DNA from 3 places in the Neorhizobium sp. T25_13 genome. Region 2 is predicted to be linked to each of the others. Evidence: predicted binding sites of a transcription regulator. Region 2 holds the regulator's gene; each other region holds the start of a gene.
What was found. The regulator LexA, encoded in region 2, represses DNA repair genes until DNA is damaged. The targets are predictions, from matches to a motif close to TGTTCNNNNTGTGTTCNG.

Region 1 (3,279 bases), on a different contig from region 2:
CGGTCTGCGGCGCCGCCGCCCCGAGTTGATACCATGAAGATCGACCCCGCCGACATTTTCAACCCAGGCGACTTTGCCAGCGCACGGCGTCTCAACCGTGTCCTGTCATGGATGCCGCGTTACCACGCGGGCAGACGGCTGAACGCCAGGCTGATTGACAGCGTTATCGGGATTGGCCAGCGTCTCCTGCCGAGAAGTCGATGGCCGGACATATCGATCGAGACTATCGAGCTGCCGGTCGGTAACCATCAGACGATGATCCGCATTCTCCGACCTCGACCGGTAGTCAAAGCTCTTCTCCTACACTTTCACGGTGGAGCGTGGGTCTTGGGCAATTCCCGGCTCGACGATGGCTGGAACATGCGGATGGCGAGATCGTGCGGCGTCACCGTCGCCAGCGGCGATTTTCATCTTGCGGTGGATGACGATCTTGAGCAGACGATACAGGACGCCGTCGCCATCACCGGGTGGGCGCTGGATCATGTTGCGGACTTCCAAACGGATCAGCTGATCATCGAAGGCGAATCTTCTGGTGCACACCTTGCCGCGTGTGCGCTGACCCGCCTCGCCAGACATCGCTCGCTCGAAGAGGTAGCCGGATTTGTCTCGTTGTGCGGAGCCTTCGACCTGGGCGGATCGAAAAGCCTCAGGACAGCGAAGGGCAGTCTGATCATCGAGCCCAAATCGGCTGAGAGGAACCTCGACAGATTGACCGCCAATTTAGCGTCCGACGCGGACCTTTCGCCAGTTTTCGCGGATCTGTCAGAAATGCCCCCTGCCCTATTCATTGCGGGAGCGCTTGATCCCATAGTGGAGGATACCACCCGGATGCATGACCGCTGGCAACGCCAGGCCGGCAGGTCGGACCTCCTTGTCGTGCCCGAAGGCCCTCATGGCTTCGAACGGCTACCGACTCGGCTGGCTGCTAAAACCCGGCAATTCATGGCGGACTGGATCAACCGGACATTGTCTTAAACCCAGCCGGTAATATTCCAGTTGAAATAGTGTCATGGCCTTACCGGTTCACTAGGCTGATCTGAAATGATTACCGGCCTTCAAGCCTGGAGAATTCTCACGGTTGAGATTTTCAAACGAGTAGAAGCCTACGCGGAAAACTGCAAATGAAACAAGGTTAGTCGAGCGCGTGATCTTCGACCTCGACTGCCAGTCGCTTGTCGTGGGTATCAAGCGACGGCCCGTTGTTACTGCCCAGGACTTAAACAACTCCGTCAAGTTCGAGCCTCAGATCATAATGGAGCCGTGCGGCGTCGTGCCTCCGGATAACGCACCGCCGGCGGTCCGACGGCTTGACCTGCGCCTCGCTTCTCGGCTCGCTGGTCTTCTTGAAATCGCGCTGGGCATGGTATTTTGAGAGATTGTCGCCCATGCTCAGCGGCTCGACACACGGAGCGCACCGGCGTCTCCAAGTCTGCGCTCGACGGCGGTGACTTGGCGGGATGCGATATCCACCGAGACCTCGATCTCGCCTTCGAGAGGCGCGTCGCGACGGGCGCCCTCTTCATGGGAGACATCGCCGCCCGACGGCGCCGAGCCGGCGGAATTGCGGTCGGTTGCCGACTGAATAAAGATGTCCGGCCTTGCTATGCCGTGCTGCTGAACCAGATGTTCGACGGCAAGATCGGCTGCTTCACGTGTTTCGAAAGTAGCCCGGATTGTCGTAGTGCTGTCGTCCGCCATTGGGTGTCTCCAGATATTGATTTCCACAGGATGTGAACGCCTTCGGTGGCGGCTGGTTTCGATCGCAGTGAGAAGACGCCGTCGAATCCGGTTGATAACGCACGCAACCCTGCTATGTTCTCTTTTTGTTTCGGCGCAAATTCCGAGGGCCGATCTATCGTGATCGTTAAAGCCGCCATGGACGAGATGAGCTCAACCCCGGTCCGGAAAATTATACATGTGGACATGGATGCCTTTTATGCCTCGGTCGAGCAGCGCGATAATCCGGACCTACGTAACAAGCCGATTGCCGTCGGTGGCTCGGCCGCCCGCGGTGTAGTGGCAGCGGCAAGCTATGAGGCACGCAAGTTCAGCGTTCACTCGGCAATGCCATCTGTGACTGCCAAGCGCAAATGTCCGGAGCTGATTTTCGTGCCTCCGCGCTTCGACGTCTATAAGGCTGTGTCGCAGCAGGTCCGCGAAATCTTTGCCGAGTACACGCCCCTCATCGAGCCGCTTTCGCTCGACGAGGCTTATCTCGACGTTACCGAAAACCTCAAGGGCATGGAGATCGCCACCGAGATTGCGTTGGAGATCCGCGCCAGGATCAAGCTGGTCACCGGCCTCAACGCCTCGGCCGGGATTTCCTACAACAAGTTCCTCGCCAAGATGGCGAGCGACCTCAACAAGCCCAATGGACAGGCAGTCATCACGCCGAGGAACGGGCCGGCCTTCGTTGAAGCCCTCCCGGTCAATAAATTCCATGGTGTCGGACCGGCAACGGCCGAAAAGATGCATCGGCTCGGAATCGAAACGGGCGCGGATCTGAAAGAGAAGACGCTCGAGTTCCTGGTGGAGCATTTCGGCAAGTCGGGACCGTATTTCCATGGCATCGCCCGCGGTATCGACAATCGCCAGGTCAAGCCGGATCGGGTGCGCAAATCCGTCGGCGCGGAAGACACATTCTCGCAGGACCTCCACGCCTTTGAGCCTGCCCGCGAAGGGCTTCAGCCGCTGATCGAAAAAGTGTGGGGTTACTGCGAGGCCAATGACATTGGCGCCAAGACGGTGACGCTAAAGGTCAAATATGCCGACTTTACCCAAGTCACCCGCAGCAAGACGGTCCCTGCACCCCTGTCGGCGATCACTGATCTTCAGGATCTGATCGGCCTGCTTCTCACGCCGATTTTCCCACTGAGAAAAGGGATACGTCTGCTCGGCGTCACCCTGTCCTCGCTGGAGCGGCAAGCACCGTCTGCGGAACCGCAGCTAAGGCTGGCGCTTTAGACCGCCAGTCTTGTCTAACCAGGAGGTTGGGCGTTGGACCCGAAAGCGCGCGCCAGCTGAAGCCGACGCTGGATGTGAGGATCGGGAGAGAAGCTGGTCCAGGCATGCCTCGACGCTAGGAGTGATATGTATCGCCTTCAAGAATGCCGGAGTGGAATTCATCTCCGAAGACGACGGGGGGATGGCGTGCGGTTTGCGAAACCGCAAACGAAATTGCGCTGAGGACCCGCACAGATAGCGGGCGGCAAGTTGTTATGGCACTCCCGCTCGCTGGCGACGGCGTCACCTGAGCTCACGAAAGGTGATCGAGTAGCG
Region 2 (3,279 bases):
GACGTCATTAGCAGCAAGGGTGATCTCTGTCACGGCAAGATCGGCCGTCTTGAAGATGATCACCCGGCCGCGCAGCCCCTCGGCACCCGGCGTCGGCGGCAGGGCGAATTCCGCCTCGAGTTCGTGATCCTGCAGGATGCGAATGTGGGCATTTGCCGCCGCAAGCTCGAGCGAAGCAGCCTCTGGCTTCGCCTTCGTCATCAGCACCAGCTCGGCCAGGGGTGCGAAATCGGAGGGCGCCGATGCCGACAGAATGATCTTGCTCAGCCCCATGACCGCATTGGAATGGTGCTCCAGTTCGCCGCGATCGGCCGGCAGGGGATTGATCCGCTGGCAGGAAAACATCAGGAAGTCGGGCGCCCGGTCATCACCCGCAAAAGCCAGCCGGAAGCTTGCCTGGATTTCGGAACCGTCGGCCAAGGTCATTCCGCGGGAAAATTCCAGCACGTCGCCTGCCGAGATGCCACGCATCTTGAAACGCGCGTGATCGGCCATCGCGTCGCGCGTCGCGACAACGAGCGCCGAGAAGCCCTGCCTGTCACGTGCCTTGCGGAAGGCCAGATCGCGTGCGGTAAAAACGTTGCCGCGTTTGGCGGCAGCGCTTGCATGACGCCGATTGGCAATAGCCAGCGGCTCCAGATAGCTGCCATCCGAGAAGAACACACAAGCATTGGCTGTGCCGAAAGGATGAAAAGCGTCGGGCGCAACTGTAAAACCAAGCTTCGTGAGCCGGGAACGCGCAGCGGTAAGTCCCGCCACCGGCAGCACGAGATGATCGATTGGTCTTGCGTTCACGCGAGGGCCCCCGGAATTGGAATCGCAAAGCTAGTTTGGCAGCGGGCTCGCGCCGCGCAAGTGGTGTGGCTCGAGATATCTGGTACGCATCTATGAAGAAAAAATCATCATACTTCACAGAAATTTAGGGACTTGCAGAACACATATGGAACATATAGTGTCCGTTCTGGATTTGTTTCCGACTCTGAGGGTGCCAAAAGATGCTCACGCGCAAACAACAGGAATTGCTTCTGTTCATTCACGAACGCATGAAGGAATCCGGCATCCCGCCGTCATTCGATGAAATGAAGGATGCTCTCGACCTCGCGTCCAAGTCCGGCATCCACCGCCTGATCACCGCGCTCGAGGAGCGCGGCTTCATCCGCCGCCTGCCGAACCGGGCCCGGGCGCTCGAAGTCATCAAGCTGCCGGAAGCCTACTCGCCGAGCATGCAGCCGCGGCGTGGTTTTTCGCCCAGCGTCATCGAGGGCAGCCTCGGCAAACCGCAGCCGGTCGCGGCGCCTCAGAAACCTGCCGCCAACGACGATTCGCCGAACGCCACGACAGTTCCGGTCATGGGCCGCATCGCTGCCGGCGTGCCGATCTCGGCGATCCAGAACAACACGCACGACATCGCCGTGCCGGCCGAGATGCTCGGTTCCGGCGAACATTATGCGCTCGAGGTCAAGGGCGATTCGATGATCGAGGCCGGCATTCTCGACGGCGATACCGTGATCATCCGCAACAGCAATACGGCCAATCCGGGCGATATCGTCGTGGCGCTGGTGGACGACGAGGAAGCGACGCTGAAGCGCTTCCGCCGCCGCGGCGCCTCCATCGCCCTCGAAGCCGCCAACCCAGCCTACGAAACCCGCATCTTTGGGCCGGACCGGGTGAAGATCCAGGGCAAGCTCGTCGGCCTCATCCGCCGGTATCACTGATCATCTGCCGGAGCGGTTCCGGCAATGAACTATCGAAACCCTGGCTTCGCCAATCATAGTGGCGGTGCCGGCTCCAGGGACGGTCTGCGCCCGCCATGGCGGCACGGATCTGCCAGCGCCGAATGTCGGTCGCGCCGTTGAGGGAAATCTCCAGGGCACCCGCCTTGCGAAGCGTGGCGCCATTAATCATCAGGGCGCCGGACCGGCATTGGTCGAAGCGGGCGCGCGGCGCAATGACAAGACTGGCGGCGTCGCAGGCGGCACCCGCATAACGGCCGTCCTCGACAGCGATAACGATGCCCTTGCCCGTGCTTGCCGCACACCAGGCCGTCGGCTCGCAGGTGAAGCGGCCGACGGGCGCCTGTTTTATCCTCGACTTTGCCGTTTCCAGTTGCTGCGGGGTCAGTTCGCGGCGCTCGTTGGTTTTCTCGCCGGGCTGCTTGTCGTCGGGGGGCTTGTCCCTGGATGGCGACATTTCAGGCTTGGTGGGATCGCCGAGCAGAAGCGCCCTCTTCCATTGGCCGTAGACAAAGTCGGGCGGGCGGGCGCGATTGGTGGTCACCCCTTCCCCGTCTACAAGTGCGACCATCGTCCCGTCTTCCGAGATCAGTATATCCGGCAGCGGCATCGACCGCTCATGCCAGGAAAGCAGCAGAGCGGTCACCATCAGCGGCAGGCCTATCAGTCTCAGTCTCGTCCTCATGAGCGTCAGCAGCAGGAAACCTGCCGTCGACACGGTCAGGAACCAGGGATGCTGTCGCCCTATGCCGACATCGCCGCCCCAGGCGGCGACGTGTTTGGCGATGGCGATCACCCATCCCAGGCCGATGCCCATGAGCTTCATGAAGGGCGCATCGAGGCCGAACGGCATCAGCAGCATGCCGGCCAGCCCCGCCGGCATGACCACAAAGGAGATGATCGGCATGGCGGCGAGGTTGGCGGCAAGGCCGTAGGTGGCGATACGGTGGAAATGCTCGACCGAGAACATGGCGGTCGAGATGCCGCCGATCAGCGAGGTCACGAAGATGCCGGCCGCGAAATTCCAGGATGCCAGCACCGGCGTCACCACAGGGTGACGGAATGGCAGAGGTTCGGGATCGCGGCGTTCTGCCCTGTGTTTCCAGAGTGCGTAGCCGGCGACAAGGGCGGCGGTGGCGGCAAACGACATCTGGAAGCTCGGCCCCAATATTTCCGAGGGCGACATGGCGATGATGACCAGGGCAGACAGCGCCACATTGCGCAGGCTGATCGATGGCCGATCGAAAAGCACCGCGACCAGCATGATCGCCATCATGATATAGGCCCGCTCGGCGGAAACGCCGAAACCGGAGATCAGGTAATAGGCCGTCGCCATCATCAGGGCGCCGAGTGCGGCGATCTTCTTGACCGGATAGGCCTGGGCGAAGCCCGTGAAGACGGAAAGCACGGTGCGCACGCCGACAAAGAAGATGCCGGCGGCGAGCGCCATGTTGAGCCCGGAAATAGCGACGATATGGGCAAGGCCCGACAGTCGCAGCGCCTCGGTGGTGTCTTCGGAAATCGCCCGGCGCTCGTCGGTGACGAT
Region 3 (3,279 bases), on a different contig from region 2:
AGGCCGGGCAGGGGGCTGCCGACATGTACCGTTCGATCTCCTCGCGCGCCCAGGCGCTGTCGGTTTCCTTCCAGCGGCGCTCGAGGTTCGGCACGATGCCTTCGAAATTCTTGACCGTCTTGTAGGAGCGGGCGCCGTCGGCATAGTGGAATTCGATCTTTTCCTCGGTGCCCTCGAGGATGGCTTTCTGCGCCTCCGCAGAAAGCTCGTTCCAGCGGCTGGACAGCTTGAAATCGAAAACCTTGCCCAGTGCTTCGAGCGTCTGATTGTAATAGGGCGAAGTGGATTTCGCCCATGGCGCAATCGCGCCGTCGCGCAGCGTCCGGGCAGGTTCCGGCACGATCAGCGCTTCATCCACCTTCTGCTGTGAGCCGAGACCGTCGCAGGTCGGGCAGGCGCCAAAGGGATTGTTGAACGAAAACAGCCGCGGCTCGATTTCCGAAATGGTGAATCCGGAAACGGGGCAGGCGAATTTTTCAGAAAACAGCACCCGTTCGTGCGTTTCGTTGAGGGATTTGTTGGCGGATCCGCCGGCCGAAGTCTCTTCCGGCGGCAGCGGCTTGTCGGCGAATTCGGCGACCGCCAGCCCGTCTGCCAGTTTCAGCGAGGTTTCAAGGCTGTCCGCCAGGCGCGCGGCAATATCGGAGCGGACCACGAGCCGGTCCACGACGATATCGATATCGTGCTTGTATTTCTTGTCGAGCGCCGGAACATCGGCGATCTCGTAGAACTGGCCGTCGACCTTGACGCGCTGGAACCCCTTCTTCATCAGGTCGGCGAGTTCTTTTTTATACTCGCCTTTGCGCCCGCGGATCATTGGTGCCAGAATATAAAGACGCGTGCCTTCCTCGAAGGCTAGGATGCGGTCGACCATCTGGCTGACCGTCTGGCTTTCGATCGGCAGGCCGGTCGCCGGCGAATAGGGCACCCCGACGCGCGCAAAAAGCAGGCGCATATAATCGTAGATTTCGGTGACCGTGCCGACCGTCGAGCGCGGATTGCGCGACGTCGTCTTCTGCTCGATCGAGATCGCCGGCGAAAGCCCGTCGATCTGGTCGACATCCGGCTTCTGCATCATTTCCAGGAACTGGCGCGCATAGGCCGAAAGGCTTTCGACGTAACGCCGCTGGCCCTCCGCATAGATCGTGTCGAAGGCGAGCGACGACTTGCCCGAACCGGACAGGCCGGTCATGACGATCAGCGAATTGCGGGGCAAATCGAGATCGATGCCCTTCAAATTATGCTCGCGCGCACCACGTATGGAAATGCTCTTCAGTTCGCTCATCTTCATGCTCTCGGGAGGATCGAAGGCCCTTATGTAGTGATTGATCCACGACTGTCGAGACGAAACTGCTGCCATGCAACGCCGTTCCCGAGTCGGTTGACAGCACTATAGGAATAAAATAGAACAAATAAAGAACAAATTTGCCTGTGGATTAAAGATCGCAAAAACCCAATGGCTGGGCCCGATGGGCTAGAGTGCCGCGATTGATTTTTGGTGCCGTTACCGGGCGGCAGATGAGGTGATGAATATGGCTGGTAGTGTGAACAAGGTAATCCTGGTGGGGAATGTGGGGGCTGATCCTGAAATCCGCCGGACGCAGGACGGCCGGCCGATCGCCAATCTTCGCATCGCCACGTCCGAAACCTGGCGCGATCGCAACAATGGCGAACGCCGCGAGAAGACCGAATGGCATACTGTCGTCGTCTTCAACGAAGGTCTCTGCAAGGTCGTAGAGCAATACGTGAAGAAGGGCGCCAAGCTCTATATCGAAGGCGCGCTGCAGACCCGCAAGTGGCAGGACCAGACCGGCAACGACCGCTATTCGACGGAAATCGTGCTTCAGGGCTTCAACTCGACGCTGACCATGCTGGATGGCCGCGGCGAGGGCGGCGGTGACCGTGCTGGTTTCGGCGGTGGCGGTGGCGGCGGCAATCGTGTCGGCAGCGATTTCGGCGGCAACGATTTTGGCGGCGGCGACGATTACGAGCGCCGGCCCGCTGCGGGCGGCGCGAGCCGCGGCGCTCCGTCCTCCGGTGGTCAACCGGCCGGCGGCAATTTCTCGCGCGATCTCGACGACGACATCCCGTTCTGATCGATCGGTCGGCATCGATTTATGAAACGGCAGCTGCCTGAATTATCGATCAGGCGGCTGCCTTGTCGGCGAGCATCGCGACCAGGACGTCCGATTGCGAGAGAATGCCGACCAATTTGTTGTTTTCGCGGGTTACCGGCAGGTAGTGCAGCCCCTCCTCGGCGAAGATGACGATTGCGTCCGCGATCGGTGTGGCCGGGCCAACCGTCCTGACAGGCGCTGTCATGATATCCTTGACCGTGTCGTTCGGTGCGCTGGCGCCCGACAGGACGAGGCGCACACGTTGGGCAAAACCGATTTTCGGCCGGCCTCTCGTCCAGTTCGCCTTGTCGAGAAAATCTGTCTGGGTGACGATCCCCACCACTTCCGCCCTGTCGTTGGTAACCGGCAGGGCCTTGAAATGGTGGGCGCGCATCAGGTCGTGCGCCTCCTTCAGGGTATTGTCGGGTGCGACCGCCACCACATCGCGCGACATAATGCTGGCGCAATCGAGATGGCCGGCGCGCCGGCGATAGGAGCGCAATTCCGTCCGTCGCAGGATCGTTTCGAGGTCGTCGCGATCGATATCCAGGAACTCGTCGTATTCTTTCAGGACATCGTCGAGGTCGGCGGAGGTAAAGCCGATGCGCTGGATCGAGGCGGGATCGGTCGTGCCGTGATCGGCTGCCGGCTTGGCCGCGTGCGGGTACCGACGTCCCGTCAGATTGTTGAAGGCCAGCGCGAGCAGCAGCAGGGCCAGCGAATTGCCGGCGACGGGCCAGATCACGAAACCATATCCGAGTTCGTGGATGGCCGGCCCACCCAGCACCGCGGTCAGCGCGATCGCCCCGCTTGGGGGATGCAGGCAGCGAAGCGTCATCATCGCGGCGATGGCAACGGCGATTGCCACCGCCGAGGCCAGGAAGGGGTCGGGTATCAAAAGCGCGGCGGTCACGCCGACAAGAGCGGCGACGATATTGCCGCCAAGGATCGACCACGGCTGTGCGAGCGGGCTGGAAGGCACCGCAAACAACAGCACGGCCGAAGCCCCCATGGGGGCGACCAGTGCCGGAAGCGTTGCATCTGCCTTCAAAGCCAGGCTTCCCAGCAGTCCCGTCACCAGAATGCCCACGAGCGCGCCAAGTGCGGCACGCAATCTTTCCTTGGGGCTGACGGGGGTGGCTTCCGGCAGGAGCCGGCGCAA

Region 1: a site for LexA is predicted at 1,814-1,831, ahead of dinB (DNA polymerase IV). Genes of this name have one in related genera too.
Region 3: a site for LexA is predicted at 1,405-1,422, ahead of uvrA (excinuclease ABC subunit UvrA). Genes of this name have one in related genera too.

The regions. Positions count from the first base shown of each region.
Region 1 is NZ_PVBI01000007.1:288,474-291,752, forward strand. Features, by position in the region: gene C5J22_RS18655 (alpha/beta hydrolase) at 34-975, shown strand; partial or broken gene C5J22_RS31715 (DNA polymerase ligase N-terminal domain-containing protein) at 1,136-1,387, opposite strand; gene C5J22_RS18665 (hypothetical protein) at 1,390-1,698, opposite strand; gene dinB (DNA polymerase IV) at 1,876-2,964, shown strand; gene C5J22_RS18675 (alpha-ketoglutarate-dependent dioxygenase AlkB) at 3,247-3,279, opposite strand, start outside.
Region 2 is NZ_PVBI01000002.1:633,577-636,855, reverse strand. Features, by position in the region: gene C5J22_RS06720 (VOC family protein) at 1-795, opposite strand, end outside; gene lexA (transcriptional repressor LexA) at 996-1,715, shown strand; gene C5J22_RS06710 (ComEC/Rec2 family competence protein) at 1,696-3,279, opposite strand, start outside.
Region 3 is NZ_PVBI01000004.1:109,144-112,422, reverse strand. Features, by position in the region: gene uvrA (excinuclease ABC subunit UvrA) at 1-1,285, opposite strand, end outside; gene C5J22_RS10740 (single-stranded DNA-binding protein) at 1,533-2,096, shown strand; gene C5J22_RS10735 (HPP family protein) at 2,146-3,279, opposite strand, start outside.